Regions from separate parts of the Mesorhizobium sp. M0854 genome, predicted to be linked through region 3. Evidence: predicted binding sites of a transcription regulator. Region 3 holds the regulator's gene; each other region holds the start of a gene.

Region 1 (10,421 bases), on a different contig from region 3:
CTTTTCACCACCCGCGGCTTCACCCCTCGTCAGGCCGGCTTTTTTCAACCGGCTCGCTGACTTTACGCTGGCCATGAGTCCCTCCCGTCACATGTTTTTGCGGCTATGCTAACAGATGACGGGTATTTGGCGACAAAGGTTTGACGGCTTGCGACGAAATGTCGGAATTCACCGGCAGCCTGGCGAAAAAGAGGAGAGATCCGCCATGACGGACAAAATCACCGCGCTTGACCTGGCACCGGCGGAGCTGAGCGACGCGACCAAGGCCTATTTCACCAAGTGCCGGGAGAAGCTCGGCCTCGTTCCCAACGTGCTGCTCGCCTATGCGTTCGACGAGAAGAAGCTGCGCGCTTTCACCGACATGTACAATGATTTGATGCTGGGTGAATCCGGCCTGTCGAAACTCGAGCGCGAGATGATCGCGGTGGCCGTCTCATCGGTCAACCATTGCTACTATTGCCTGGCCGCGCATGGCGCGGCGGTGCGCCAGCTTTCCGGCGACCCAGCCTTCGGCGAGATGATGGTGATGAATTTTCGCGCCGCCAAGCTGTCGGACAGGCAACGCGCCATGCTCGAATTCGCGGTGAAGCTGACCGGGCAGCCGGCAAAGATCGTCGAAGCGGACCGGGCGGCGTTGCGGCAAGTCGGCTTTTCCGACCGCGACATCTGGGACGTCGCCTCGACCGCGGCGTTCTTCAACATGTCGAACCGGCTGGCATCGGCAATCGATATGCGGCCGAACGATGAATACCATGCGATGGCGCGATAGGGCACCGCCGTTGCGAGTCAACGGCATATTATATTAGCTACTTCGCATTCTCGTTGCTTGTTTGCCGGTTTGGTCCGATGATCGGCATGCGGCATGACCGCATGCCGGTTCGATGCCGCCGATCAGAGGAGGAGAACATGGCGAAATTTCTCTACGTCTATCACGGCTCGGGCAAGATGCCAACCGAGGAGGCCGAACGGAAGGCAGCGATGGATGCCTGGAACGGCTGGTACGGCAAGCTTGGCTCAGCGGTGGTCGACGGCGGCAATCCAGTCGGCATGTCGAAGACCCTGCTGCCTGGCGGCAAGGTCGAGAACAATGGCGGCAGCAATCCGACCGCCGGTTACACCATCATCGAAGCAAAGGACATCGACGATGCCGTCGGCAAGGCCAAGGATTGTCCTATCTTGACGGACCCGGGTTTCAGCGTCGAGATCGCACCGATAATCGAAATGGGTTGACGCCGGCTCAAGACCGCGCGGCGATCGCCGCCGCAGCGCCGGCCATGGTACCGGCGCTGATGCGGTTGGCGATTTTCATCGCCCGCTTGCTCCTCAAGAGCTTGCGCGCCTGCGATGCGGCGAGCACCCATGTCAAATCGATGGCGACCAGGACCACTGCCATGGTCGCCGTCAATTCGATCCAGCCCACCATGCTGACCGAACCGAGGTCGATGATGGTCGGCAGCAGCGCCAGATAGAACATCATGATCTTGGGGTTGCCGAGTGTCACCGCCATGCCGGCAAAGAACAGTCTGACGGGCGAATCTTCGCGCGGCAGCGCGCCTTCCTTGGCCTCGACCGGTGCCGTCCACATCTTCCAGGCAAGCCAGCCGAGATAGGCGACGCCGACCCACTTCACGACGACAAAGGCAAAGTGGAACGTCTGCGCCACCACGGCGAGGCCAAACACCGCCAGCGACAGCCAGATCGCTTCGCCGATCCACATCGCAAGCAGGAACGGGAACACGTCGCGAAACCCTTTTGCGATGACCCGCGCCACAAGAGCGGCGATCGATGGGCCGGGCGAGCCGGCGGCAACAAGCAGGGCGCCGGCAAAAATCAGAAGCGATGTGAAATGCATGACGCGGATCCCGTTTGAAATGTTTGGGTCGTTCAAGATAACCCAACTGGTCCGACGACAGTAGCGTCCACCGAAAGAAGGCTTGTCGGCCAGGCACCTCGCGGCTAGAAATGTCGTCCCGACATCATTTCGAGCTTCACTTTGCCTTCGTAACCGCCGGTCTCGTCAACTCCCCCAACACAGAGCAGGGCGTCGCAGTCGCGATGCCTGTTTTCACATCATGTGTTCCTCGGGTGGCGGTTCGAGACCGGTTTGGCACTGCTGAACCGCTGTCGCGCATAACCACCCGCGACACCTGATTTCCAACTGCCGCAGTCTCTCGCCACGCCGTGCCCGCATGGGTTCTCGATATCGCCGATCTGACGAACTTCCCGACGGGAAGGGCTTTTCGGCATGCCTTCGATACTGCGTATCCGCTGGACGATCACACCCAAGACCGCACCTCGACCTCACCTCAACTGCAATCGCTGCGGCGGCCTGAAAGCCTATCGCTGCAGCGGCAAATTCCGGGTCAATGCCAACGGCAAGCGCATTGACGCCTGGTTGATCTACCGCTGCATCGACTGCGACAATTCCTGGAATTTCGGCATTCTGGAGCGCTGCAGCCGCCGCGATATCGAACCGACAATATTGCAGGCGCTCGAAAGCAACGATCCGGTCCTGGCGCGGCGCCATGCCTTCGATGTTGCCGCATTGCGAAGCAGTATCGGGCGCGTCGAGGAGTTTCCCGAAGCCGTCGTTCATAAGCAGGCGCTCGGGGATAGACCGGAAAATACCAGCGCGCTCGAACTTCAGCTCTGGCTCGAAATGCCGACAGCGCTGCGGCTCGACCGGTTGCTCGCCAACGAACTCGGTGTCTCGCGATCGCGGCTTCAGGTTTGGGAAGAGAAACGATTGCTGGTGGTTGGTCCGGACGGAGCCAAAGCCTTGCGCAAGCCAGCGCGGGCGGGAACGGCGATCCAGATCCACCTGTCTGGCGAACCAGACCGGGACAAAATCATTTCGGCTGCAGGTGAATGAGGCAACGGCAGGAATCCGTACGGCCAGGGGTCAGTCGCCCTCTTTGGAGGCCGAGCCAATCAAACCCTTGGCCGCATCGAGATCGAGTCGGCGACTTGCACATGGATCAAGCCAAGCCTGCCCGTGTCGAGAAGATAATTCGCGAGAGCATAAATTCCATACGCGTCGAGCATCGACACGCAAACTTCGGCCTCGGGTCGATTGTCGTATATGACAGCCGTGACGAGTTTACCGCTCATTGCGCGGTATTGCCCTTTATGCTGCGCCGACCACTTTCGCCGACTTCTCAAAACGCTTGCGCTCGTTCGGATCGAGATAGAGCTTGCGCAGGCGGATGGTCTTCGGCGTCACTTCGACCAGCTCGTCGTCCTGGATCCAGGCCAGCGCGCGTTCCAGCGTCATGCGGATCGGCGGTGTCAGCTTCACCGCCTCGTCCTTGCCGGCGGCGCGGATGTTGGTCAGCTTCTTGCCCTTGAGCACGTTGACTTCGAGGTCGTTGTCCCTGGAATGGATACCGATGATCATGCCCTGATAGACCTTGACGCCGGGGTCGATGACCATCGGGCCGCGGTCTTCCAGGTTCCACATGGCGTACGCCACCGATTCACCCTGTTCGTTGGAGATCAGCACGCCGTTGGTACGGCCAGGCAGCTCACCCTTGTAAGGTTCATAGGCATGGAACAGCCGGTTCATCACAGCGGTGCCGCGCGTGTCGGTCAACAGTTCCGACTGGTAGCCGATCAACCCGCGCGTCGGCGCGTGGAAGACGATGCGCTGGCGATTGCCGCCCGAAGGGCGAAGCTCGACCATCTCGGCCTTGCGCTCCGACATCTTCTGCACGACGACGCCGGCATGCTCCTCGTCGACGTCGATGACGACTTCCTCGACCGGCTCCAGCAATTCGCCGCTATCGCCCTTCTGCATGACGACGCGCGGCCGCGACACGGCGATCTCAAAACCTTCGCGGCGCATCGTCTCGATCAGCACGGCCAGCTGCAATTCGCCGCGGCCGGAAACGAAGAACGAATCCTTGTCAGGTGATTCCTCGATCTTCAGCGCGACATTGCCTTCGGCCTCGCGCAGCAGGCGGTCGCGGATGACGCGGCTGGTCACCTTGTCGCCTTCGGTACCGGCCAGCGGCGAATCGTTGACGAGGAAAGACATCGTCACAGTCGGCGGATCGATCGGCTGCGCGTGCACCGGCTCGGTCACCGACAGGTCGCAGAAGGTGTCGGCGACAGTGCCTTTCGACAGGCCGGCGATGGCGACGATGTCGCCCGCCTGCGCCTCGTCAATGGGCTGGCGCTCGAGCCCGCGGAAAGCAAGGATTTTCGAGATTCGGCCGGTTTCGACCTGGGTGCCGTCATGGTGCAGCACCTTGACCGCCTGGTTGGATTTCAGCGTGCCGGATTCGATACGGCCGGTGATGATGCGGCCGAGGAAAGGATTGGCTTCCAGGATGGTGCCGATCATGCGGAATGGGCCGGGATGAACGGTCGGCGCCGGCACGTGCTTGATGACGAGGTCGAACAGCGGCGCCAGAGCCTGGTCCTTCGGACCTTCGGGGTTTTCCGAGACCCAGCCGTCGCGGCCTGAACCGTAAAGGATAGGGAAGTCGAGCTGCTCGTCGGTAGCGTCAAGTGCTGCAAAAAGATCGAACACCTCGTTCACCACTTCGACGTGGCGGGCATCTGGCCGGTCGATCTTGTTGATGACGACGATCGGCTTCAGTCCAACCTTGAGTGCCTTGCCGACCACGAATTTGGTCTGCGGCATCGGCCCCTCGGCGGCGTCGACCAGCACGATGGCCGAATCCACCATCGACAGAATGCGCTCGACCTCGCCGCCGAAGTCGGCGTGGCCGGGCGTGTCGACGATGTTGATGCGGGTGTCCTTCCAGTCGACCGAGGTCGCCTTGGCCAGGATGGTGATGCCGCGTTCCTTTTCGAGGTCGTTCGAATCCATGGCGCGCTCGGCGACGCGCTGGTTGTCGCGGAACGAGCCGGACTGTTTCAGAAGCTGGTCGACGAGGGTGGTTTTTCCATGGTCGACGTGCGCGATGATCGCGATATTGCGGATTTTCATGTTTTGGTCTCGGGAGCGTTGCAGGCAGCAGGCCAAAAGGCGCTGCCTCTTTCGGTTGGGCGGCTCATACAGGGTTTTTCGCAATTGCGAAAGAGGAGGCGAGCCACCAAATAAAGTCACCAAATCTTAAATGTCTTGGTGTGAAGTGGAATTATTAACCAAGGCGGAACCTTTCATGGTCCGGACAGTTCGAATTTCATGATCGAGGTAGGCATCAAACTCCGGCCGATTTTGGCATGTACCGCGCTTGCCGTCCTCCTCGCGGCCGGCGCGGCGCAATCGGCGGCGTCGTTCAAGGAGACGCGGTCTGCTTTGCCGCCCGACAAGCCGTCGGCGGAGCAGCTTTTTGCCGATGCTCCCGATGGCGTCGATCCGGTGGTGACCGGGCCGGTCAGCGCCGCCTTCAAGCAGCGGCAGCAAAATGCCGGATGCGACAGCGCCGTCTGGCCCAACATTCCCGTCGTCTGCTATCCCGATTGATATACGTCCTACCCTCGGGCTGGCCCGAGGGTAGTGGCGCCGTCGCTCACGCCGACCGCACCGGATCGAGCGTGACCTTGTAGAGTTCGCTGTCGTCGCGATCCATCAGCCGCACCGTCAACTGCTCGGTGGCGCCATCGATCTCGACGAGCCCGAAGAACTGCAGGCCGGCCGAAGGCGGCAGGTTTTGACCCTGTTCGGCAGTTGGTGCCTTTATGAACCTCAGCTCCGGGCCGAATGTCATATCGAAACCATTAGGCCCGAACGTGCCGGAATGGATCGGACCCGAAACGAATTCCCAAAACGGATTGAAGTCCTGGAACTGCGCCTTGTCCGGATTGTAGTAATGCGCGGCTGTATAATGCACGTCTGCGGTGAGCCAGACAGTGTTGCTGATACCCGCATTCTTTATATAGCGAAGAAGGTCGGCAATTTCCAGCTCACGCCCTTTGGCCGGGCCATTGTCGCCATTGCTGACCGCCTCGGCCCCTACCTTCTTGGTGCCGTCGTTCCAGACGACGAGGCCGAGCGGCATGTCGGCGGCGATGATTTTCCAGGTTGCGTTGGAATTCGCCAGTTCACGCTTCAGCCACTTGATCTGCTGTTCACCGAGGATGCGCGATTGCGGCGTCATCGTCTCCTGCATATCCGGACCGTTGGGGCCGCGGTAGGAACGCATGTCGAGGAAGAACACGTCGAGCAGCGGACCATAGGCGATCTTGCGGTAGACGCGGCCGGGCTCCGACGGCTCGTAACGGATCGTCGTCATTTCGTGGAAGGCGCGCGCCGCACGTGCCGCCAGCACATGGACGGATTTTTCAGTGTAGCGATCGTCGGCGCTCAGGTCCTTCGAGTCCGACCAGTTGTTCAGCACCTCGTGGTCATCCCACTGATAGAAGGTCGGACAGATGGCGCTGAGCGCCAGCACATGCCTGTCCATCATGTTGTATTTCCACTGCGCCCGGTATTCGTCCAGCGTCTCGGCAACCTTGCGCTTCTCGTCGATCAGCACTTTGTTTTTCCACTTGCCGCCGTTGGGCAGGTCGACCTCGTCCTTCATCGCACCATCGGCATAGATCGTATCGCCCGAATGCAGGAAGAAGTCGGGCGTGTGCTTGGCAATGGTGGCGTAGGTCTTCATGCCGGTCTCGTCGATGCCCCAACCTTGGCCGGCGGTGTCGCCCGACCAGGCAAAGCGAATGTCGCGCTTCGAGGCAGGTGCCGTGCGGAAGCGGCCGACGACCGGCTCGGAAACGGCGTTGATGTCGGCAAGATCGGCCGCGACCATGCGGTAGAAGATGTCCTGGTCGGAGGCGAGATCGGTAAGCAGCCGCTTCACCGTATAATCGCTGGCCGGCGAGGTATCGAGCGGCGCGAGGCGGACGGCATTGGTGAAGCTTTCGGTCCGCGACACCTCGAACATGACGCGCGACGGCCGGTCGGTGCGTGTCCAGACCATGCCGCTGGTGGCGTCGACGTCGCCGGACTGGATGCCATGGGTGAAAGCCGGGCGCTGATTGGCGCGCGAGTAATGGGGGAGGGCGAGGCCCGAGGCGCCGACCAGGCCAACGGCGCTGGCCGACGTGACGAAAGCGCGCCGCGTCATCGAAATCTTGTTCATGGCTGTCTCCTGGATGGCGTTGAACGTCGCCGCCAAGCTCCAGCTTCAATGTTTCAGGCACATTTCGAAACGATGAAGGTTTGATAACAGTGAACAGGCTGGCGAATCTCCCCCCTCGAGGGGGAGATGTCGCCGAAGGCGACAGAGGGGGTCGTCTCGGATGGAGCGCCGGCCTCCTGCATCGGCGATTGCGCCCTACGCCGCCTGCGGTTCCGGATCAAACGCCGGGCGGCTGGTGTTGATCAACAGCGAGATGCAGGCGGCGGCTATTGCCGTCATACCGGCGATCAGGAAGGCAAGCTCGTAATTGCCTTGCAGCTCGCGCATGGTGCCGCCGAAGAAGGCCGCTGTCGCGGCGCCAACCTGATGGCCGGCGACGATCCAGCCGAAGACGATCGGCCCGCTGCGGTCGCCGAACGCCTCGTTGGAAAGCCTGAGCGTCGGCGGCACCGTGGCGATCCAGTCCAGTCCGTAAAACACCGCGAAGATGATCAGGCTGGTCGCCGAGAAGCCGGAATAGGGCAGATAGATCAGCGACAGGCCGCGAATGCCGTAATAGACGCCGAGCAGCTTGCGCGGGTCGAAACGGTCGGTGAGCCAGCCCGACAGCGTCGTGCCGATCAGGTCGAAGATGCCCATCATCGACAGCAGGCCTGCGGCCTGCACTTCGCCGATGCCCATATCGCCGCAAAAGGCGATCAGATGCGTGCCGACCAACCCGTTGGTGGTGAAGCCGCAAACGAAGAAGGTGGCGAACAGATACCAGAACACGCGCGTGCCGGCGGCGCGGCGCAGCGTGCTCAATGTATGCGAAAGGAAATTGCCTTGCGAGGCTGGCGGCACCGGCGGCACGTCGTCGGCATCGGCGCCATAGCGGACCATGCCGATCGACGCCGGGCGCTCCGGCACCAGCATATAGACCAGCGGCACCAGGCAGGCGGTGGCCACGGCAATGGCGATGGCGACCGGCTTCCAGCCGCCCGACTGGGCGAGCGAGGCGAGCAGCGGCAGGAAGACCAGCAGCCCGGTGGCACTGGACGCCGACATCAGTCCCATCACCAAGCCGCGATTGGTCTTGAACCAGCGGTTGACGATGGTCGCGCCGAGCACGGTGGCGACGGCGCCCGAGCTGACGCCGGAAAACACGCCCCAGGTGAGGAGCAGATGCCACGGTTTGGTCATCAACAGGCTGAGCGCGGTCGATCCCGACATCAAGAGCAGCGCGGCAAGCAAGGTGCGGCGCAGCCCGATCCGCTCCATCAGCGCCGCGGCAAACGGCCCGGTCAGGCCATAGAGGAAGATGCCGGTGGCCGCCGCCAGCGACACCACGTCGCGCCGCCAGCCGAAACTGTTCTCCAGCGGCAGCATCATGACTGCCGGCGCCGAACGCAGGCCCGCTGCGATCAGCAGGCAAAGGAAGATGACGGCGCCCACGACGAAAGCGTAGCGCTGGCCAAACGGGCGGGATTGAGTTATCATGTTACTGACCGGTACGTTGCAGGAGCGCGAAACATACGTACCGACCGGTAACATTGTCAACCAGCTAATCGGCAGGCCAGGCATGAAAAGCATTGAACCAACGATCAAGGCCAATGACGCACCGCCGCCTCGCGCCGCCGAACGGATTCTCCAGGTGGCGCGAGACCTGTTCTACCGGCAAGGCATCAGGGCGATCGGCGTCGACGAGATCGTGCGGCGTGCCGGCGTCACCAAGCCCAGCCTCTACCGCAGCTTTCCGTCCAAGGATGAGCTGGCCGCATCCTACCTCCGGCACTATGATCTCGAATTCTGGGAGCGTTTCGACGAGGCGGTGAATGCCCATCCCGGCGATCCGCGCGCGCAGATCGTCGCCTTCCTGACGCGTGTCGGCAAGCGTACGCAAAGGCCCGACTATCGCGGCTGCGGCATGACCAATGCCGCGGTCGAATATCCCGAACATGGCCATCCGGCCCGCGTCGTGAGTGAGGCCAACAAGCAGGAACTGCGCCGCCGCCTGCGCGCCATGGCGGCGGCGATGGGCGCCGGCGACGCCGAGACGCTGGGCGACGGGCTGCTGCTCCTGATCGAGGGCGCCTATATTAGCGGCCAGCTGTTCGGTGCCGGCGGGCCGGCGAAGTCGGTGGCCCGCAACGCCGATCTTCTGATAGAGGCAAGCTTGAAGAAATAGTGGTCCGTTTTACAAGACCACTGTGCGCAGCCTGACTTCCTCTAGGCTGCCGCTAAATTTGACGGTACGCTGCGCCCCCCGAACTGAGTTGTTCCGCCATGCGCGCTCTCTTGATCCCGCTTGCCCTCGCCGGTTTCTGCCAGGCGGCCCGGGCCGGCGACATATCCAGCGTCTATACCGATCTCGATTGGGAGAAGGACTGCGTCACCTATGCCCAAGCGGAAGAAGGCAACGGGGACTGGGCCGATCTCGCCTGTTCGGGCTACCGCGGCTACCCGGTGCTGGTTTCCTACGACGATGCGCGGGAATCGCTGTTCTACGGCTTTCCACCTGGCGATATGACCACGGTCTGGGAAAGCTTTTCCGGCCTCAATTCGGCTGGACCCAAGGTCGAGTGGCGGATCGAAACCAACGGCAAAACTGCCATTCCGTTCGCCGTCATTCATCGTCGCTCGATCAGCGATAGCGAGGGCGAGAACAAGTCGACGGAAGTGCTGATTGTGGCCAAGGTTGCCCAGCCTGACGCCCACGAAGGCTGCACGATCGGCCTTGTGCTCGCCACCGGCAATCCCGCCGCCAACGATCAGGCGCGCAAGCTTGCCGACGAGAAGGCACGCACCTTCGCCTGCGGCAAGGACAAGCGTGAGGTGCTGGGCGACGCGCCCGCTTTCGGCCGCGTCGACAACTGATTATTTGCGCCCGATAATTACTTGCGCCTGGCCCGCTCGATTGCCTCGACGATCATCTTCTTGGCATAGGCCGCATCGTACCAGCCTTCGATCTTGACCCATTTGCCGGGTTCGAGATCCTTGTAGTGCTCGAAAAAGTGCTGCACTTGCTGGCGGGTGATGTCGGGCAATTGCGTGTATTCGTGGACGTCCTCGTAGCGCAAGGTCAGCTTGGGCGAAGGCACCGCGATCACCTTCTCGTCCTGGCCGGCATTGTCCTCCATCACCAGCACGCCGATCGGCCGGACATTGATGACGCAGCCTGGCACCAGCGCGCGCGTGTTGCAGACCAATACGTCGATCGGGTCACCGTCGCCCGACAGCGTGTGTGGTACGAAACCGTAATTGCCGGGATAGCGCATCGAAGTGTGCAGGAAGCGGTCGACGAACAGCGTGCCGGCCTCCTTGTCCATCTCGTACTTGATCGGCTCGCCGCCGATCGGCACCTCGATTATGACGTTGACGTCC
Region 2 (10,421 bases), on a different contig from region 3:
TCCGCCGCCGATCCGATGCTGCTGGTGGCAATGTCGCGGTTGATGCGGCGGGCCAGCCCCGACAGCACCTTGCCGGCGCCCACTTCGTAAAGCGTCACAACGCCGTTGCTGCCGAACCACTCCACCGTTTCGCGCCAGCGCACGCGCCCGATCACCTGTTCGACGAGTCGGCGGGCGATCTCGTCGGGATCGCTCGTCGGGGTCACCGTAACATTGGAGACCAGCGGCACGACCGGCGCACTCTTCGTCACGGCGGCCAGCGCCTCCCGCATGATCTCGGCCGCAGGCTTCATCAATGCCGAATGGAAGGGCGCCGAGACCTGCAGCATCAGCGCCCGCTTGGCGCCCTTCTCCGTGCATAGCCTCGCCGCCAGTTCGACCGCTGGCCTGGCGCCGGAGATCACCAGCTGGCCGCCGCCATTGTCATTGGCGATCTGGCAAACCAAGGCTTGTGCGGGATCTTTGGCGGCGCCCTGGGCGGCCTCTGCGCAAGCGGCTTCGACGTCGGCCTGTTCCAGCCCGATGATCGCCGCCATGGCGCCCTCGCCGGCCGGCACAGCCGCCTGCATGGCATTGCCGCGGATGCGCAACAGCCGGGCGGCGTCGGCGACCGAAACGAAACCTGCGGCCGCAAGTGCCGAATATTCGCCGAGCGAGTGGCCGGCGACATAGGTGACCTTGCCGTTCAGGGAGAAGCCGCGCGCCTCCAGCGCCCGGATTGCGGCAAGCGACACCGCCATCAGCGCCGGCTGGGCGTTGGCGGTCAGCGTCAGCGTCTCTTCCGGGCCTTCCCAGATCAGCTTCGATAGGTTTTCGCCGAGCGCGTCGTCAACTTCCTCGAAGATCCGCCGCGATTCCACAAAGGTATCGGCGAGGTCCTTGCCCATGCCGACAGCCTGGCTGCCCTGCCCCGGAAAGGTGAATGCGATGGCCATCGGCGGCTCCCAGCTGCTGGTTCACGTTGCCTGTGACGCAAGGCGTGCGGCCAAGTCAAGTCCAACCTTGATCGCGTAATATCGGCCGAGTGCCTGTTTCGGCAGGCTTTTTGGCGATCACTCATGATGAAAACCGCTCACGATTTGTTTGCTGGCTCTTCTTATTTCCGCCACAGGCGCTAGGCTTTGCGTGACAGTTCGATGACAATCGAGTGACGCTTTTGTTGCGGGCCGGGGAACTATTGAAGTGGCAAAGACCAAGCAGAGCGCAGCCGAGGCGGCGCCCCAGTTTCTTGAAGGCGATCCGTCGACCGGCTATCTGCCGGCGCGCAAATGGCCTGTCATCCGCTATGGCCTTATCAGCTTGCTGGCTGCGGCCATCCTTGTGTTTGCCATCGAACTGATCGTGCGCGGCAACTTTGCCGGCACCATTGATTTCTTTCTGCAGCCTTTCAAACCCGGCTGGACCACGATCATCATTTTTGCGCTGATCCTCATCGGCCTCGACGCCGTGCTCGGCCGCAGTCATCAGAGCCTGATGATCGTCGCGCCGCTGACATTGTCGCTGGCGTTCGTCGGCCACCAGAAGTCGCTGTATCTCGGCGATCCGCTCTATCCGACCGATTTCCTTTATTCCCGGCAGATCGTGGCACTGATGCCGCTTCTGGTACGCGATCGCCCGGGAACCGCCATTGCCCTGGCGATCGGCATCGTCGGCGGGCTGTCGCTGCTCGTCTATGGCTGGCGGCTATGGCGCCGCCGCGTTCCGGCGCTCAGCCACAAGGGCCGCCTTGCCCGGCTGACGCTGACAGTACCGCTGATCGCCTTCTTCGTTTCCATCATGGACTATGCCACTTTCTCGTGGACGCGCGACCGGCTGCAGATCATCCCGATCATGTGGGACCAGAAGGAAAACTATGCCTCAAACGGTTTTGCGCTCGCCTTCGCGCTTAACGTTCCGATGGCGCATGTCTCGGCGCCGCCCGGCTATTCCGACAAGGCGATCGAAGCGATCGGCAAACCGCAGGTGACCGCCTCGGTACCTGCCGAGAAGCCCGACATCATCGTCGTCATGAGCGAATCCTTCTGGGATCCGACCAAGCTGCCTGGCGTCACCATCACACCCGACCCTATCCCCAATGTGCGGGCACTGCGCACGGGTTACATGTTCTCGCCCGAGTTCGGCGGCATGACGGCCAACATCGAGTTCGAGGCCCTGACCGGCTTTTCCAACGCCTTCCTGCCGGCGGGCAGCATTCCCTACCAGCAATATGTGCGGACACCGACTCCCTCGCTGGCGACCTTCCTGAAAAGTCAGGGCTACCGGGCGCGCGCCATCCATCCCGGCACCAATTGGTTCTGGAACCGGGGGGCCGTCTATGCCGATTTCGGCTTCAACGACTTCAAGTCCGAGGAGACGTTGCCGCCCATGCAGAAGCGCGGACCGCTCGCGTCGGACGCTGCGATGACCGACGAGATCATCCACGAAGCCGATACCAGCGCCGAGCCGGTGTTCTTTTTCGCCGTCAGCCTGCAGAACCACGGGCCGTATGAGCCGTATCGCTATAACAATCCGACCCACAAGGTGCAGGCGCCGATCAGCCAATGGGCCCGTGAATCGCTGTTGAGCTATGCCGAAGGCTCTTCCGACGCGGACCGCGGCCTCGAGCGGCTGATCGAATGGGCGAAGAAACGCGAGCGGCCGACCGTCATCGCGTTCTTCGGCGACCATCTGCCGCCGCTTGGGCCGGTCTACGTCGAGACCGGCTTCCTGAAGGACAATGTTGCGCCGCGCAAGGAGGCGGCCGACCAGATGCTGCTGCACCACCAGACGCCGCTGATCGTCTGGTCGAATCGCAGCGGCCCGGCCGAGGATCTAGGCGCCGTCAGCCCGTCCTTCCTGCCCTACCATATCCTGAAGACAGCCGGCATCAGCCATCCCTATTACACCGGCTTCCTCGGACAGTTGCGAGAGCGCTACCGCGTTATCGACCGCAATTTGCTTTTGGCACCGGGAGGCGACGCCACCCCCGATTGGTCGCGTCAGAAAGAGATCGATCCGGCAATCCGCGACTTCCGTCTGCTGCAATACGACATGATGTTCGGCAAGCGCCATGCGGCGCCCGATTTCTTCCCCGAAACCACGGGCAAAGTGGCTGCACACACGAGTTGAGCAGCGGCGGCGGGAGAGCGGCCGACGTCGTTCAGTTCGTCAAGTGCAGCTGCGAAATCGAGCTTCCGATTTTCAGGAAGACGCTTTCGAGCTGACTGACGTCGTTGGTCGGGTAATAATCCGACGGCGACGATGCGCAGGCCTCGTAGAGCTTGCGGTTGGCTGCGGTGTCGGCCTGCAGCAGCACTGTGAAGATCTGCACGTCCTGCTTCTTCAATGTGTTGCATACATTGGTTGTCCAATCGTCGACATTGCGCGCAGCCGCGGTCTGGTCGCTGGATCCAAACCGACCCGAGGCCAGGAATCCGTAGGAGCCATAGTCCGACTTCTGTGGCGTATCCTTCGCGCCATAGACAACATTCTCGCCGTCGGTGAGCAGCAGCACCGTTTTGGTCGTGCCTGACGCCCTGAACGGCGCGCCGTCGCTGTAAGGCGGTTCCGGCGAGAGCACCCGCATCCCCCATGACAAGCCTTCCGAAACATTGGTCCCCGAGCCGTTCCATTCGATCATCTCACCGACGGCCTTCCGCAATTTGTCGAAATCATCGGTCAGCGGCACTATCGGCGTCGGACAGGCCCGGTTTGGGCCGATAGTCAGTGGGCCTCTCTTGTCGTTGATCAGCTTCATCGTCGAAACACTGTACTTCGCCATGTCGCTGGTGAGGCCGGGAAGCAGGGTGACGACGGTATCGTCGAGATAGGAATTGTTGTAGCCGGTCGCTGAATTGCCGTAGGAGCTGTTTGGATTTCTAGCGTTACCTGGATCGTCCGGCGCGAAATAAGGTACGAACAGGGTGTCCGGTTTGTTTTGGTCGGGCGAAATGTCGGAAACATTGTTGGTTCCTGGCCGCGCTTCGACGCAGCCTCTCCATTCGACGCCCAATTGCTTGAACAGATCCATATGGTTGACGCGCTTGCCGCCGACCGAGGGGAAATTGGCGCCGTTGTTCGGCGATTTGCCGGCCATGTCGATCCAGGCCGGATCGTAGTCCTCGCCCTTGACGTTGACGGCGGTGACGAACGGCACCACCGCGACACGTACGCTGCGCGTCGGCGACTTCGCCGCTTCGAGCATATCAATCAGGGCCGTCGCCGCCGTCCGCAATGCGCCGATGCGATCGTTGCTGGCCATCGACCCGGTGTTGTCGAGCACCAGCACGACTTCGAGCTGATTGGTCGATTCGACGGCGCCGGCATCGACGGTGATGCGCTTGTCGTTGCCGAACAGGAAGGCGAAGTTCAAATTGACGTCCGCCGTGGCGACAGCCTTGGTCTGGATGTAATTGAGGCCCCTTTCCACGGTAAGCGTCGCTTCGGCGTTCCTCAACTCGCTGTGGCCGGCGACATTGGTCTGGAAGTAGCGGTCGAAGACGTCCTTGCGCGAAGCCTCGATGTCGCCGAGATGCGAAGATGCAAGGTTCGCGGCATCGAGCGCATTCTGCAAGCTGACCTTGGCCCTCATCAAGGTGGACACGTCCACGGCAAAGGCGACGGCGGTCAGAACCGCAGGCAGCCCGAACGCCAGCATCAGGGCAAAGTTGCCGCTCTTCGAACGGCAGAATTTGTCGAAAAGCATTTTTGTCCCCAAACCGCCTTGCTGCCGAACTCGCGCAGACTGTTTGCTTTTGCATCCGCATGATGAACGACGGGTTGCCGCCACGCCCGCCGGTGCTGGAACTTCGCATGGTGGTTAAGGTCCGGTTTCAGGAATCCGCAAGCCTTGCCGTCGAGACCCGTGGCGCTCTGGGACGGTAGGGCCGTTTGCTCCGTGGTTTGGCCTTGCTTTGCGGTCAAATTCCTGTATAGACGCCCGCAATCTGCCGGTCCTTGCTGGGGGCTGAACGGAGGGCCGGAGGTTTTTCGAAACCTTCGCGTGAAGCCAGAAGCGCTTCCGCCTCCCGTGTCTCCGCTCTCGACCGTCTCGTCATGCTCCTTTCTTCCCCGCCTTCGCAAGGATTGCGGGTCAGAGAAGTTGCAGAGGCTTTTGCCGCCGGGAACCGGGAGAGAAACGAAGAAAGGCACGAACACTATGGCTCTATACGAACATGTGTTTCTTGCCCGGCAGGACCTCTCGCAGCAGCAGGTCGATGCGCTTGTCGAACAGTACAAGGGCGTCATCACCGCGAATGGCGGGTCCGTCGGCCGGGTCGAGAACTGGGGACTGAAGTCCCTCACCTACCGGGTCAACAAGAACCGGAAGGCATATTATACACTCATGGACATCACCTGCCCGCCGGCCGCGCTCAACGAGATGGAGCGCCAGATGGGCCTGTCCGAGGACGTGCTGCGTTTCCTGACCATCAAGGTCGATGCGCATGAGGAAGGTCCGTCGGCAATGATGCAGAAGCGCGAAGAGCGCTCGGAACGCGGCGGCTTCGGCGACCGCGACCGTGGCGATCGTGGCCCGCGCTCATTCGGCGACCGCGATCGCGGTGACCGTGGTGATCGTCCGCCGCGCAGCTTCGGGGATGGCGGTGCCGATCGTGGCCCGCGCCGTCCGCGCGAAGGCTTTGAAGGAGCCGCAGAATAATGGTCGACATCAACCAGATCCCAACCCGGCGCCCCTTCCACCGTCGCCGCAAGACCTGCCCGTTCTCCGGCGCCAACGCGCCGAAGATCGACTACAAGGACGTGCGGCTTCTGCAGCGCTACATCTCCGAGCGCGGCAAGATCGTGCCATCGCGTATCACCGCCGTAAGCCAGAAGAAGCAGCGCGAACTCGCCAAGGCGATCAAGCGCGCCCGCTTCCTCGGCCTGCTGCCCTACGTGGTCCGCTAACACTGATTAGTTGACCATGATCTTATCCGAAAACCGGTTTCCACTTTTCGGGATCATGGTCTAGCCAGCGGGCGGTTCGCCGCCCGCTTTTCACCGGCCACGACGGGCGTAGCCGGATCGAACACCAAATCCCGGGTTGGATTTCGACAAGAGATCCTAACTGCCGCGACAGGCAGGACAGCGACACAGGCGGCGACGCCCCAGCTTCCTGACCTGTTCCAGACAACTCGGCGCCGATCCTGAGGATAGCGCCCAAGCGAAGGAACAAAACCATGGAAGTCATTCTTCTCGAACGCGTTTCCCGCCTCGGCCAGATGGGCGATACCGTCAAGGTCAAGGACGGGTTCGCCCGCAATTTCCTGCTGCCGCAAGGCAAGGCGCTGCGCGCCAACGAAGCTAACAAGAAGAAGTTCGAGGGGCAGCGGGCCCAGCTCGAAGCCCGCAACCTGGAGCGCAAGTCCGAAGCCGCGCAGATTGCAGAAAAGCTCGACGGCAAGAGCTTCATCGCCGTGCGCTCGGCCGGCGAAACCGGTCAGCTTTATGGTTCGGTCTCGACGCGCGACATCGCCGAGCTGGTGACGGCGGAAGGTTTTTCGGTCAACCGCAACCAGATCCTGCTCAACCAGCCAATCAAGACCATCGGCGTCACCAATGTGGCGATCGCGCTGCACCCGGAAGTCGAGGTTACCATCACGCTCAACATTGCCCGCACGGCCGACGAAGCCGAGCGCCAGGCCAAGGGCGAAACGCTGACCACCGCCGAAGCCATCTACGGCGAGGACATCAACGATAATGCGCGGCCGGAAAACTTCTTCGATCCGAATGCGGAGTTCGAAGGCGGCGAAGACAACGGCTGATCGTCATTCGTCGGCATTCGCCGGCTAATCGCTATTCTGGACCAATGCCCGGGCCTCGTACCCGGGCATTTTTATGCCAAATGGAACTTTTCGAACCCCTATATCTTGATGCAGAATAGGACAGCATGTCTGGCCGAGAGGGGACAATTGGTCATGAATATTCTGCTGAAACGCGTTCTCGACCGCCTGGTCCGCACAGGCAATCTCAAGGTGACAGGGCCGCAAGGCTCGATGGTGACTTTCGGTGACGGCAGCGGCGAGCCGGTGCACATGCACATCAAGACAAGGCATGCCGAGCGCGCAATAACCTTCGATCCGATGCTGGCGGTGCCGGAAGCCTACATGGACGGTGAACTCGACATTCTCGAGGGCGGCGTGCTGGGGGTGATGCGGATTGCCTTCCAGAACATGGGCAGCGGCGGTATCGATGCCACCTGGTCGAAGGCGATCGAAGGTCTGCGCCACGCCTTCCGGCGCCTGCAGCAGATCAACACGGCGTCGCGGGCGCGCCGCAACGTGCAGCGCCATTACGATCTGTCGGGCGACCTCTACCGCCTCTTCCTCGATGAGGACATGCAATATTCCTGCGCCTATTTCGAGCAGCCGGACATGACGCTCGACGAGGCCCAAGCAGCCAAGAAGCGCCATATCGCCGCCAAGCTCAGGCTGAAGGCCGGCCAGACGGTTCTTGATATCGGCTCCGGCTGGGGTGGGCTTGGGCTCTATCTAGCCAAGGCGTTCGACGTCGACGTACAGGGCGTGACGCTGTCGACCGAGCAGCACGGCGTCGCCACCGACCGCGCCCATGCGCAAGGCCTGCAAAACCGGGTGCATTTCGACATCAAGGACTATCGCGAACTCAATGAACGTTTCGACCGCATCGTCTCGGTCGGCATGTTCGAGCATGTCGGGGTCAATCATTTCCGCACCTTCTTCGACAAATCGGCGACGCTGCTGAAGCCGGACGGCGTCATGCTGCTGCACACGATCGGCCGCTCCGGCGTGCCGTGGGCAACCAGCGCCTTCATCCGCAAGTACATCTTCCCGGGCGGCTACATCCCGTCGCTATCCGAAGTGATGCCGGCCATCGAAAAATCGGGGCTCGTCGTCACCGACATCGAGGTTCTGCGGCTGCATTATGCCGAGACGCTGAAGCATTGGGGCGAGCGCTTCGCGGCCAACCGCGACAAGGCCAGGGCGATTTATGACGAGCGCTTCTGCCGCATGTGGGAGTTCTATCTTGCCGCCTCGGAAGCTGCCTTCCGCTGGCAGGATCTGGTGATCTTCCAGATCCAGATTGCCAAGAAGAACGACACGCTGCCGATGACGCGCGACTACATGGCCAGTTGCGAGAAGGCGCTGGAGATGCGCGATCTTGGACGTCGCGAAAAGGCTCCGGTTGCCAAGCCCACTCGCCGCCGCAAGGTGGCGGATCCGGAGTAGACTGCCGGCATCACGCCATCGCCACTTGCCATTGCCGGCCGGCACGCTGAAAAGGGTCCCGTCAAACGCGGGACCCTTTTTTCATGACCTACCTCCTCTACGTCGCCGCCGCACTTGCCGAGATCGCCGGCTGCTTTTCGTTCTGGGCGTGGCGGCGGCTGGACAAGTCGCCGCTGTGGTTGGCGCCCGGTCTCGTCTCGCTCGTGCTATTCGCGTGGCTGCTGGCGCTGGTCGACACCAGCGCGGCGGGCCGGGCCTACGCCGCCTATGGCGGCATCTACATTGCCCCCTCGCTGGCCTGGCTGTGGCTGGCGGAAGGCGTGCACCCCGACCGCTGGGATCTTGCCGGTGCCGCGATCTGCATCGTTGGCGCCTCGGTCATTCTGCTCGCACCTCGGACTGCCTAAGCGATGGAACTGCCCGTCCCGCTTAGACAAGGCGTCGACCGCCTTCTCGAACAGGTGCCTTTGCCGATGCTTAAGCAAGCGGCAAAGACGCTGTCGGACCGCTACCGCGCAGAGTTGCGCGACGGTCGCCTGCACATGGCCGAAGACATGGCGGTGAAGGCCTATCTGGCAACGCGGCTACCGGCGACCTATGCGGCCGTTCGCGCCAGCCTCGATGCGGTGGGCGAGTCTCGGCCCGACTATGCTCCGAAGACCTTGCTCGATGTCGGCGCCGGCCCTGGCACGGTGCTTTGGGCCACAATCAATCTCTGGCCGGATCTCGAACAGGCGGTGCTACTCGAGGCCGGCGCCGCGGTACGAAGGGTCGGCGAAGCACTTGCCGCGGATGCGATCACGGCCAGGACCGCCTGGCGGACCGGCGACATCACCATCGACCTGGTCGATCTGGAGCCGGCCGAGCTGGTGACTTCAGCCTATGTGCTGGATGAGATCGCGCCGGCATCGCTGGCAAAACTCGTCGACCGGCTCTGGCAGCTGACCGCAGACACGCTGCTGGTGGTCGAGCCGGGCACGCCGGCCGGCTGGCAGCGTATTCTTGCCGTGCGGCGGCAGTTGATCGAGGCCGGCGCGCACGTGCTTGCGCCCTGCCCGCATGAGGCGCCCTGCCCGCTCGTTGCCCCCGACTGGTGCCATTTCGCCCGCCGCGTCGCCCGCTCGCGCCTACACCGTCTGGCCAAGGATGCCGAGGTGCCGTGGGAGGACGAGAAATTCATCTTTGTCGCGGCCTCCCGCCATCCGGCCGCTCCGCCTCGAGCGCGAGTGATCGCACCGCCGAAGTCGGGGTCCGGCAAGGTCTTGCTGAAGCTTTGCGAACAGGATGGGGGTGCTGCCGAGCGACTGTTCACCAAGCGCGACGGCGAGACGTTCAAGGCCGCGCGGCGACTGGATTGGGGTGATGCCTTGCCGGAATGACCGGCAGCTATTTTCCTGTTTTGTTCTCGCCCGAGAACGGCTAGGCTCGCCATCTTGATTCGAGTCAATCGAGATTCTTTCCACCGAAAGATCCTGGCTGTGAATCGCGGGCATCAAAGTTGGTTGGTTGGGGACTGATGCAGATAAGTCATCACCGACTTGTCTCGTTCTGATATCGAGAGACGGGGATCAGGACCGGGGACATCATGGCAGAGGCAGCACGAAAATTCGGCGTGGCGGAAACACCGCTCTATCGCGAGGCGCCGAACAATATCGAGGCCGAGCAGGCGCTGCTCGGCGCCATACTGGTCAACAACGATGCCTTCTACCGCGTCTCCGACTTCCTGAAGCCCGGCCATTTCTACGAGCCGCTGCATAGAAAGATCTTCGAGGTCGCGGCCGAGCTCATCCGCATGGGCAAGATCGCGACGCCGATCACGCTGAAGACCTTCCTGCCGGCCGACGAGAAGGTCGGCGACATGACGGTGGCGCAATATGTCGTGCGGTTGGCGGTCGAGGCCGTCACCGTCGTCAACGCCACCGACTATGGCCGCGCCATCTACGATCTGGCGACGCGGCGCGCGCTAATCACTGTCGGCGAGGACATGGTCAACATCGCCTATGACGCGCCGGTCGACATGTCGCCCTCCGACCAGATCGAGGATGCCGAGCGGCGCCTGTTCGAATTGGCCGAAACCGGCCGCTACGATGGCGGCTTCGAGAGCTTCACCGATGCCGTCAAGACCGCCGTCGACATGGCCAATGCGGCTTATATGCGCGACGGGCATTTGTCGGGCGTTGCTACCGGCTTGCGCGATCTCGACCGCCGCATGGGCGGCCTGCAGTCGTCCGACCT
Region 3 (10,421 bases):
GCGCTGTCGCTGACATGGGCCGAAGTGATCGGAGCCAACGACAATCAGCGCAGTGAGAAGCGTTTTGGCAGCGTCGCGCTCGAACGCGTCGTGCCCACTTCATTGAATGGAACGGCGACCCTTGAGATCACCGGGAACCGCCTCGAATACCGCCTTGTCGTTCCTCACGGTAATTTCGAGACGGATTAACGAGCGGCGGTCGCCGCGCGAAGGCTTGCTGCGCATCGCCATCTTTAACCGACTGTTCACCATAAAGTCCGATCCTGTGCGAACGTGCCGATCCGCCGGATTGAGTTTGGCACAAAGTGAAGGGAATGGGCGTTGACGGCTGCAGACGTGAACAGACTGGAACAGGCCGCTCGCGTCTCGATGGGCGGTTTTCAGGATCCCGACGCGCCCGCAACGCCCGCGCCTCGTGCTTCGCCCCTGCGCTTCGCCGCCGTCGCGCTTATGGCCGCGATCGTCCTGACCGCCGCGTCCCAACTGATCTGAATCGAACTCGCCTCTGCTTGATCGCTTTGAAACCACTGCCCGAGTGCTCGGCCGTGCCCGTTCGCGGTCGCTGACCTGCAGGGCCAGGCCCAACATGTCGGCGCCAGATGCCTTGCCGTCGATCCGGCGCTCGAGAACGACCATGACAGGATCGTCTGGAACGTGCGCCCCAACGGCACGCTCGATGCGTCCTTGGAGATTTCCGGGTTCGTGGTAGCATCAAACGGCGCACGCCCCGAAAAAGACTATCTTAATCAACAATGAAATCGTGCGGGCAAAGGCCGTACTTTCATGCTAAATGGCGGCTGGAGCTTATTAAAGTGAGGACAAAAGTGAGGATGACTCCATGCGGAAGATGATTATTGCCATGGTTGCCGTGGTTGCGGTCAGCGGCTGCACCACCACGGAAGAGAACGTGGGAATCGGCACTGTGGGCGGCGCGCTCATTGGTGGCGCTGTCGGCGGCGGCAAGGGCGCTTTGATCGGCGCCGGCGCTGGTGCGATTGGCGGTCTGCTCGTTCGCCGGCTGCAAAATGGCTACTGCCAATACAGAGATCGTCACGGCCGGATTTACACAGCTCGCTGCAACTAGTTTCGAGCTCCAGGCGAACAGCAAACGCGGAGGCAGGCCACCTGTCTCCGCGTTTGCCCTTTAAAGCGCTGTTGCGACGCGGCCCACGAGACGGGGCTTCAGGCCGGCAGCGGAACCCTGATTTCCACGTTCAAGCCATCTTCGCGAAAATCGCGCCTGATTGTGCCACGCAATTCGCGCGTGACGTTGAGATCGATCAGTCTGGTGCCAAAACCGCTCTTTGCCGGTCTCTCAAGCTTCTTCTGACCGGCCTCGCGCCAGTTGAGAGCCAATGTCCGGGTGCCGCTACGGGCTTCGAGCGACCAGTCGACCTTCAGCGCACCGACTGAATTGCCGGCTTCGCCATGCTTCAGCGCATTCGTCGCCAGTTCGTGAAAGACGAGGCCGAGTGCCTGCGTCGTCTTTTCATCGAGAAGAATCTGTGGTCCCGACAGCAGCCCTTCAGGAAGCTCGCTGCCGAACACCTGGCCTAGCTCGATGCGCAGCAGGTCGCCGAGATCGGCTTTCTGCCAGCGTGAGCGCGTCAGCATGTCCTGGGAAGCCGCCATCGCCTGCAGCCGGGCCGAGAAAGAAGCCGAGAATTCCTGGACGTCGGTGGTGTGCGATGCTGTCTGGCGCGCGATTGCCAGCACCCGCGTGATCGAGTTCTTGATGCGATGCTTCATCTCCTGCAGCATCAGGTCTTTTTCCAGCAGGCTCTTTTCGGTCGTTTCGTGAAGCAGCGAGACCGCCTCATAGGCCCGCTCCTGATAGCGGGCCACCAGCGCGATGGCGCCCGCAAGCAGCAGTCCGAACAATCCGAGCATCACCGGGATGGCGCGCGAGGAAGGTTGCGAGAAAGCACTTGTCGGCCTGAACAGGACGACCCACGGCCGGCCGGCGACGGTGACCTTGCGGGTGACCAGCAGCCTGTCGCCGAGGCTCGAAACAGGCGGCGTTTCCGATTGGAACAGCAGGTTGTCGCTGTCCACCGTGCCGTCATAGATCTCGGTGTTGACCGGCAGCAATGGTGCCCGGCTGAGCGCAGCCTGGAACAGATCACGGGCGCGGAAGGCCGCATAAAGGAAGCCGGCAGTCGAGGATCTCGTCGCGTTCACGGCGTCCGGCGCGGTTTCGACATTGAGCCGGACGAAGACGAGGAACCCGGTAAAGGTCTGCGCGGCACCCGTATCCTTGCCGAACTGCACGAGCCCGCTGGCGTGCTGCTGGTCGTCGGCCATCGCCTTTTCGATCGCCTCGCGCCGCGCCGGCCCGGTGAACATGTCGTAGCCGATGCTGGATTTGTTGGACGGATCCAGCGGTTCGAACAGCACGATGGGCGTACGCCACGGTAAGTTCGTGTCGGGATAGATCGGATGGCTTGCGCCGTGATCGTGCAGGATGTCGCGCTCGACCGCCGCCTCGTTGCCAGTTTTCGCCAGGCGGAGGAAACCGATGCCGCGCAGGCCGGCGAAATTATTGTCGACGTCGAGCGCGTTGAAGAAAGCCTTGAACTCGCCCTGCGAGATACCGCCATTGCGTGCGTCGAACAGCGCCCGGGTCGAACGCAGCAGCGACAGGTCCAGGTCGATGCGGCTTTCGATCCGGTTAAGCGCGTCGTCTGCCGTCGCCTCGAATTTAATGCGGGCCGCCTCCTGGGTGGCAAAATAGGCAAAACCCGCCATCGTCAGGCTGATCAGCGCGACGGCGATAAAAGCGACGGTCGGAAAAAGCTTCTTCAATTGCTGATACGTCCCGTGGACGGTTCGGCATCTTTATGGGCAAGTCCTGACGCCAACACAATGGCGAGGCCAAAGCATGGTGACGGCTGGCACATTTTGGCGGCTTGTGATTAGCTGGCTAATTCTCGTTCATGCGGCGATCTTCAGCGCGCCCGGCCCCGGAATGGCGCCGGGTGGGCACTTGCCGAGGATGATCATGCCGAGCACCTCGTCCTGGGTGACGTCGGTTGTGCGCGCCGTTCCGACAACCCGACCGTTCTTCATGACGCAGACACGGTCGGCAAGCTCGAACATGTCGTGAATATCATGGCTGATCAGGAAGATGCCGATGCCGTCGGCCTTGAGCTGCCTGACCAGTTCGCCGACCTGCGCCGTCTCTTGCGGCCCGAGTGCCGCCGTCGGCTCGTCCATGATCAGGATGCGAGCATTGAACAGGATGGCGCGGGCGATCGCCACCGACTGCCGCTGGCCGCCCGAAAGCTTTACCACCGGCTCCTTGAAGCGTTGGAAACGCGGATTGAGCCTGCCCATCACTTTGCGCGCCTCGGCCTCCATGGCGACGTCGTCGAGCGTTCCCCAGCCGGTCATCAGCTCGCGGCCGAGAAACAGGTTGGCGGCCGCATCGACATTGTCGGCCAGCGCCAGCGTCTGGTAGATCGTCTCGATGCCGTACTTCTTGGCGTCGCGGGGATTGGAGATCGAAGCCTCCTCGCCGTTGACGAAAATCTGGCCCGCATCGCGCTTGTAGGCGCCGGACAGGATTTTTATCAACGTCGATTTGCCGGCACCGTTGTGACCGAGCAAAGCCATCACCTCGCCCGGGAAAAGGTCGACAGAGGCATCGTCGACGGCGCGAATGCCGCCGAAAGCGATGGAGATGTTGCGCATGTCGATCAGCGGCGTGCCCGTGGGAGCGGTTTTGTCTGCCATGATCGTTCCTCCTCCCTAAACGCGTTTGCGATAGACGGTATCGAGCCACACCGCGAGCACCAGCACGGCGCCGACAACGATGCTCTGCAGCGGTGAATCGATGCCGAGCAGCACCATGCCGGACTGCAGCGACTGCATCAAAAGCGCGCCGAGCATGGCGCCGAGCACTGTGCCGGAGCCGCCGGCGAGCGACGTGCCGCCGATCACCGCCGCCGCGATGACCAGCAGCTCGTCCAACGTGCCCAGCGCATTGGTCGACGAGTTCTGCCTGGCTGACGAGATCGCCGCGGCGATCGTCGCCAGCACGCCCATGATCATGAACACCTTCATGGTCACCCAGCGCGTGTTGATACCGGCAAGGTTGGCTGCTTCCGGATTGCCGCCGATGGCGAAGACATAGCGGCCGAAACGGGTACGCTTGGCGATGAAGGTCATGATCAGCCCTACGGCTACAGCCATCAGCACGGGTATGGCGATGCCATGGGCGATGAACAGCCCGCCTTCGGGAACCGTTATATTGTTGGCCGCCGCATATCTGTTCACGATGCCGACCGGCCAAGGATAGGAATTGGCAAGCCATATGGCGCCCATGATGACAGCGCAGGTGAGGACACCGAGGAACGTCTCGGCCCAGATCGGGCGCAACGGAAAGCGGAACCGCTTGCGCTGCACCCGCCCGTTGAGCAGCATGAACACAACCGCCAGGCACGCGACAATTCCGACGATCCAGCTCCATCGCGCACCGATCGAACCCGCCGGCCCGCCCCCCATCAGCTGGAAAGTGGCATCAAGCGGCGCAATCGTCTGACCGCTGGCGACCCACCATGCGGCACCCCGCCAGACCAGAAGGCCGCCCAGCGTCACGATGAAGGCCGGCACCTCGAGATAAGCGATGATGTATCCCTGGAACGCTCCGATCAGAAGGCCAAGCGCCAGGCCGATGGCCAGTGCCAGGATCCAGATCCAGGGATTGCCTAATTGCAGACCGATCATTCGCACCAGGAAATGCACCTGCGCAAAGCCCATGACCACGCCGATCAGACCTTCGGCGGAACCGACCGACAGGTCGATATTGCGCATGACGATAACCAGCACCATTCCGGCGGCCATTATGGCCACGGCGGAAGTCTGCACCGACAGGTTCCAGAGATTGCGTGGCGTCAGGAAGGTCCGGCTGTCGAAGTCGAACGGATTGACGCCGAGCCGTACGCTGGAAATGACATGCAGGCCGACCCAGATGACCAGCAGCGCGCCGACCATGCCGAGCATGCGCGTGTCGAGTTCGGTTGCCTTGAGAAATCGGGCAACGATGCCGAGCTCGGATTCCCGTGCCCGGTCTGCCGTGTTGTCGACCGGCGTGTTGGACGTCGTGTCGGTCATGATGTTTCTCCCGCCGGGTTGCCGTCTGCCGCGGATGCCGGAAGCAGCCTAGAAGTTATCCGCCGGAAGCGGAAAAACAACTCTTGTTGAAAAACGCCGCGGCGAGCGGCCGCGGCGTTCGGACTTCTCGGAAACGTCGGCTCAGTTGCAGACTGCAACAGTGCCAGCCGTCACGCCGGCGCAGACCTCTTCTTTCTTGATCCAGCCGGCGTCGATGACGACGTTGAGGTTGTCCTTGGTGATGGCGACCGGGGTCAGGAACAGCGACTTGACGGTATTGCCGCCGGGCGTGGTGAAATCCTTCACGCCGGCAATGTCGGTCATCTGCTTGCCGTCGGCCAGTTGCGAGGCGATCTCGGCGGCATTCTTGCCGAGCTCGCGCGCATCCTTCCACACCGACACGGTCTGTGTGCCGAGCGCGATGCGGTTCAGCGCGGCGTGGTCGCCGTCCTGGCCCGAAACCGGAACCGATCCGGCCAGCCCTTGCGCTGTCAGCGCGGCGACGACGCCGCCGGCAGTGCCATCATTGGCCGCGACCACGGCATCGACCTTGTTGTCGTTGGCGGTCAGGAACTGTTCCATGTTCTTCTGAGCGTTGGCCGGCAGCCAGCCGTCGGTATAGGCCTCGCCGACATTCTTGATCTTGCCGCTGTCTATTGCCGCCTTCAGCACCTCCATCGAACCGGCAAACAGGAAATCGGCATTCGGATCGGAACCCGAACCCTTGATGAAGACATAGTTGCCTTCCGGCTTCACCTTGAAGACTTCCCGGGCCTGCATGCGGCCGACTTCCTTGTTGTCGAAGGTCAGGTAAAAGACGTCCTTGTTCTCGATCAGCCGGTCGTAGCCGACAACCGGAATACCTTCGTCCAGTGCCTTTTGCACGGCCGGCCCGATGGCCGAGGCGTCCTGCGCCAGGATGATCAGTGCGTTGGCGCCCTGCGAGATCAGGCTCTCGACGTCGGTGAGCTGCTTGCCGGGGTTGGACTGTGCGTCGGCGGAAATATACTTGTCGCCTGCGGCCTCGATGGCCGCCTTCATTGCGGCCTCGTCGGTCTTCCAGCGCTCTTCCTGGAAGTTCGACCAGGAAACGCCGATGACCTTGTCTTTAGCCTGCGCCACTGACGCCAGCGCCAGCGTCATGGCGACACCCGCCAGAATGGCGGTCGTGAATTTCTTCATCATATCCTCCCTGCGCCGCGTACGGCGTGACCAATTGGCTCAAAGACCAGCTTAGAAGCTCTAATTTTTTCGAGCCTCGAAAAAATACTGACCCGATCTCCGGCTGCTGTCAACATCGATTCTGATGGATTTTGATGACTCTGCGAGTTTTTTCGAGCGTCGGAATAAACGATGACAGCGCCACCTGCATCTGACACTATTTGCCTCATCCGACACTATTTGTCGGACATTAACCGACGGCTTCCGGTTCATGAGCGGCCGCGGCAACCGGGAGGAAAGCAAAACAATGTCGGTCGGAATCCGCCATGACGATTTGCGCCGGCGCAACCGGGCGATGGTGATCTCGGCGGTGCGCCGGGCCGGCCAGCCATCGCGTACTGAGATCGCAGCTACCACCGGCCTCAGTCATTCGACCATATCGGCGATTTCTTCCGACCTGATACGGGAAGGCATCCTCGCCGAGAGCAAGCCAAGTGAGCCCGTTTCGTTGAAACGCGGTCGTCCGCAAGTCGGCCTCGCCCTCAACCCGGAAGCGGCGGCGGTGCTGACCGTGGTGTTGTCGCTGAATTTCCTTTCGGCCGCCATTATCGACTATACGGGACAGGTGGTCGCCGAGGAACAGCGCCGGCTGGACACGCTGACTATGCCGCGCGACGAGCTGATCCGTGAATGCATGGCCATCGTCCGGCGCCGGCTGCAGGATCCAGATCTTGACGTCCGCAGTGTCGCCCGCATCGCCCTGGCGATTCAGGGCATTACCGACTCCCCTGCACGCGCCATGCTGTGGTCGCCGATCACGCCGCAGACCGACATCGCCTTTGCCGACATGCTGGAGGACGAATTCGGCATCCCGGCAACGGTGGAGAACGACTGCAACATGATGGCGGTGGCTTTGCGCTGGCGCAATCCGGATCGCTATCGCGATGACTTCATCGCCATCCTGCTTTCGCATGGCATCGGCATGGGGCTGGTGCTGAAGGGCGAACTGTTCACCGGGACGCATTCCTCGGGCGGCGAATTTGGCCACATGATCCATCGTCCGGGCGGCGCGCTCTGCCGTTGCGGGCGGCGCGGCTGCATCGAGGCGTATGCCGGCAACTACGCCATCTGGCGCAACGCCAGGCAGATGAGCGAAGACAGCGAACCGGTCGCCGACGTCAGCGACGCCGACATGCGCGCACTGGCGGCCCGGGCGCGCGAGAAAGATGGGCCGGAACGCGAGGCCTACCGCAAGGCCGGCGAAGCGCTGGGTTTCGGTCTCGGCTCGCTGTTCGCGCTGATCGATCCGGCACCGGTCGCGATGGTCGGCGCCAGTGCCGCCGCCTTCGATCTGATCGAGCCGGCCTTGCGGAAGGCAATCGCCCAGACCGCCGGCGGCCAGCATTCAGGCTCGATCTCCTTCGATACAGAGCCGAACGAATTGCCTCTGATCCGCGAAGGCTGCGCGATGCGGGCGTTAAGCTTCGTCGACCAGGAGATTTTCGCGCCGGGCGCGCAAATGAGGCCCAGCGTCAGAAAGAACGTAGCCTGACCAGGCGGGTCAATCTTCCCTGATCGCATAGCCGGCGCCGCGGATGGTGCGGATGACATCCGGCATCCGGCCGTTGTTGACGGCTTTGCGCAGCCGCCCGACATGCACGTCGACGGTGCGTTCGTCGATGTAGATTGTCTCCCCCCAGACATTATCGAGTAACTGGCTGCGCGAGAAGACACGGCCCGGATGCCGCATCATGAACTCGAGCAGCCGGAATTCGGTCGGCCCGAGCCTGATTTCGCTCTTCTTGCGATAGACCCTGTGCGATTCGCGATCGAGCACGATGTCGCCGACCTTCAGCACGCTGGACAGCACTTCCGGCTTGGCGCGCCGCAGCAGCGCCTTGACCCTGGCCATGAATTCCGGTGTCGAAAACGGCTTGACCAGATAGTCGTCGGCGCCGGTCGAAAGACCGCGCACCCGGTCGCTCTCCTCGCCGCGCGCGGTCAGCATGATGATCGGCAGCCGCTCGGTTTCGGGGCGCACCCGCAACCGACGACAGAGCTCGATGCCGGAAACCGCTGGTATCATCCAGTCGAGCACCAAAAGGTCGGGCACATTCTCCTGCAAACGGATCTCGGCTTCGTCGCCGCGTGTCACCACCTCGACCTGGTAGCCTTCGGATTCGAGATTGTAGCGGAGCAGCACACCCAACGGCTCCTCGTCCTCCACCACCATTATGCGTGGTGCGATCATCGGCTGGGCACCCCCATCATGTCACCGGTGCGGACATTGTCGTTTCGTCCTGCTTCGGACGATTGACCGGCAATTGCTCGCCGGTCAGCACATAATACGCATTTTCGGCGATGTTGGTGACATGGTCGCCGATCCGCTCCAGATTCTTGGCGCAGAACAGCAGGTGCGTGCAAGCGGTGATGTTGCGCGGATCTTCCATCATGTAGGTCAACAGCTCGCGGAACACGGACGTGTATTTAACGTCGATGCGCTCGTCGGCGGCACGAAGCTTGGCCAACGCGGCCGCATCGCCTGCAGCATATTCCTCGATGACACCCTGCACCTGGATGAGAACCAGCTGCGCCATCGCGTCGATGGAATGCGACAGGTCCCGCGGCGTGGCGCTGAGGCCGACCGCACTCACGCGCTTGGCGATATTCTTGGCAAGGTCGCCGATGCGTTCGAGGTCGCCCGCCATGCGGATCGCTCCGACCACATGGCGAAGATCGTGGGCCATCGGCTGGCGTTTGGCGATCAGGGTGATGGCGCGGTCGTCCAGTTCGCGTTGACGCGCATCCATGATGGCGTCGTCGGAAACGACGCGTTGCGCCAGCACGTTGTCGGAATTCAACAGCGCCTTGGTCGCCCCGCCGACCATCGAACCGGCGAGGTCGGCCATGTCGCGGATCAGCTTGCTGATCTGCTCGAGATCCTCGTCGAAAGAAGCGACTGTGTGTTCGCCCATGGTCCTGTCCTCATATGCATGATCGGAACGGCTCAGCCGAAGCGGCCAGTGATGTAGTCCTGCGTGCGCTTCTCGCGGGGCGACGTGAATATCTTCTCGGTCCGGTCGAACTCGACCAGTTCACCCAGATACATGAACGCCGTCTGGCGCGACACGCGCGCCGCCTGCTGCATGTTGTGGGTGACGATGACGATCGTGTAGTCGGCTTGCAATTCGTCGATCAGTTCCTCGATCTTGGCAGTCGACAGCGGGTCGAGCGCCGAAGCCGGTTCGTCGAGCAGAATGACTTCCGGCTTCACCGCCACGGTGCGGGCGATACAGAGCCGCTGCTGCTGGCCGCCGGACAGGCTCAAGCCGCTGGCGTTGAGCTTGTCCTTGACCTCGCTCCACAGCGCGGCGCGCTTCAACGCCTGTTCGACGCGGCCGTCCATCTCGGACTTGCCGAGGTTCTCGTAGAGCCTGACGCCGAAGGCGATGTTCTCGTAGATCGACATCGGGAACGGCGTCGGCTTCTGGAACACCATGCCGATCTTGGTCCTGAGGAGGTTGAGATCCTGCGACCGGTCGAGAATGTTCTTGCCGTCGAGCAGCACCTGGCCCTCGGCCGTCTGTTTTGGGTAGAGCTCATAGATGCGGTTGAACACACGCAGCAGCGTCGATTTCCCGCAGCCCGAAGGGCCGATGAAGGCCGTGACGCTGCGCTCGGGCAGCGACAGGCTGATGTCCTTCAGCGCCTTGCTCTGGCCGTAGTAGAAGTTGAGGTTCTTGACCTCGATCTTCGTCTTCTCGGCGACCGTTTCGGCCATCGTCATGTCTGGGGACAACATCTGTGTCATCTGTCCTCTCTGCGTCCGGTAAGGCTGCGGGCGAGGATGCTCAAGCCCAGAACCGTCAGGGTGATTATGAGTGCGCCGGTCCACGCCAGTTGCTGCCATTCCTCGTAAGGGCTGAGAGCGAACTGGAAGATGGTCACCGGCAGGCTGGCCATCGGCGCGTTGATATTGCTGCTCCAGAACTGGTTGTTGAGCGCGGTGAAGAGCAGCGGCGCCGTCTCGCCGGAAATGCGTGCTATCGCCAGCAATATGCCGGTGACGATGCCGGACAATGCGGCGCGGTAGGCGACCGAACGGATCACCACCCAGCGCGGCGCGCCGATCGCGGCACCGGCTT

What was found. Region 3 encodes PhoB, which activates phosphate uptake and scavenging genes when phosphate is short. Its sites were predicted from a motif close to TGTCATNNANCTGTCAT; they were not measured.
Region 1: the regulator PhoB is predicted to act here: its motif matches at 7,131-7,147, upstream of NKH99_RS10450 (alkaline phosphatase D family protein).
Region 2: the regulator PhoB is predicted to act here: its motif matches at 1,126-1,142, upstream of NKH99_RS06735 (LTA synthase family protein).

What each region holds. Positions count from the first base shown of each region.
Region 1 is NZ_JAMYOL010000004.1:397,167-407,587, reverse strand. Features, by position in the region: partial or broken gene NKH99_RS10485 (NAD-glutamate dehydrogenase) at 1-75, opposite strand, end outside; gene NKH99_RS10480 (peroxidase-related enzyme) at 206-769, shown strand; gene NKH99_RS10475 (YciI family protein) at 907-1,230, shown strand; gene NKH99_RS10470 (LysE family translocator) at 1,238-1,852, opposite strand; gene NKH99_RS10465 (DUF1062 domain-containing protein) at 2,246-2,872, shown strand; gene typA (translational GTPase TypA) at 3,128-4,957, opposite strand; gene NKH99_RS10455 (hypothetical protein) at 5,156-5,437, shown strand; gene NKH99_RS10450 (alkaline phosphatase D family protein) at 5,484-7,058, opposite strand; gene NKH99_RS10445 (MFS transporter) at 7,254-8,537, opposite strand; gene NKH99_RS10440 (TetR/AcrR family transcriptional regulator) at 8,620-9,225, shown strand; gene NKH99_RS10435 (hypothetical protein) at 9,324-9,914, shown strand; gene ppa (inorganic diphosphatase) at 9,932-10,421, opposite strand, start outside.
Region 2 is NZ_JAMYOL010000003.1:206,028-216,448, reverse strand. Features, by position in the region: gene fabD (ACP S-malonyltransferase) at 1-935, opposite strand, end outside; gene NKH99_RS06735 (LTA synthase family protein) at 1,183-3,108, shown strand; gene NKH99_RS06730 (pilus assembly protein TadG-related protein) at 3,140-4,684, opposite strand; gene rpsF (30S ribosomal protein S6) at 5,138-5,638, shown strand; gene rpsR (30S ribosomal protein S18) at 5,638-5,886, shown strand; gene rplI (50S ribosomal protein L9) at 6,159-6,743, shown strand; gene NKH99_RS06710 (cyclopropane fatty acid synthase) at 6,897-8,186, shown strand; gene NKH99_RS06705 (YnfA family protein) at 8,270-8,593, shown strand; gene NKH99_RS06700 (small ribosomal subunit Rsm22 family protein) at 8,597-9,565, shown strand; gene NKH99_RS06695 (replicative DNA helicase) at 9,772-10,421, shown strand, end outside.
Region 3 is NZ_JAMYOL010000010.1:10,163-20,583, reverse strand. Features, by position in the region: gene NKH99_RS17140 (sensor histidine kinase) at 1-189, shown strand, start outside; gene NKH99_RS17135 (hypothetical protein) at 322-492, shown strand; gene NKH99_RS17130 (YMGG-like glycine zipper-containing protein) at 839-1,084, shown strand; gene NKH99_RS17125 (CHASE domain-containing protein) at 1,183-2,805, opposite strand; gene NKH99_RS17120 (ATP-binding cassette domain-containing protein) at 2,935-3,735, opposite strand; gene NKH99_RS17115 (sugar ABC transporter permease) at 3,751-5,115, opposite strand; gene xylF (D-xylose ABC transporter substrate-binding protein) at 5,257-6,297, opposite strand; gene NKH99_RS17105 (ROK family protein) at 6,584-7,828, shown strand; gene phoB (phosphate regulon transcriptional regulator PhoB) at 7,838-8,527, opposite strand; gene phoU (phosphate signaling complex protein PhoU) at 8,544-9,251, opposite strand; gene pstB (phosphate ABC transporter ATP-binding protein PstB) at 9,284-10,087, opposite strand; gene pstA (phosphate ABC transporter permease PstA) at 10,084-10,421, opposite strand, start outside.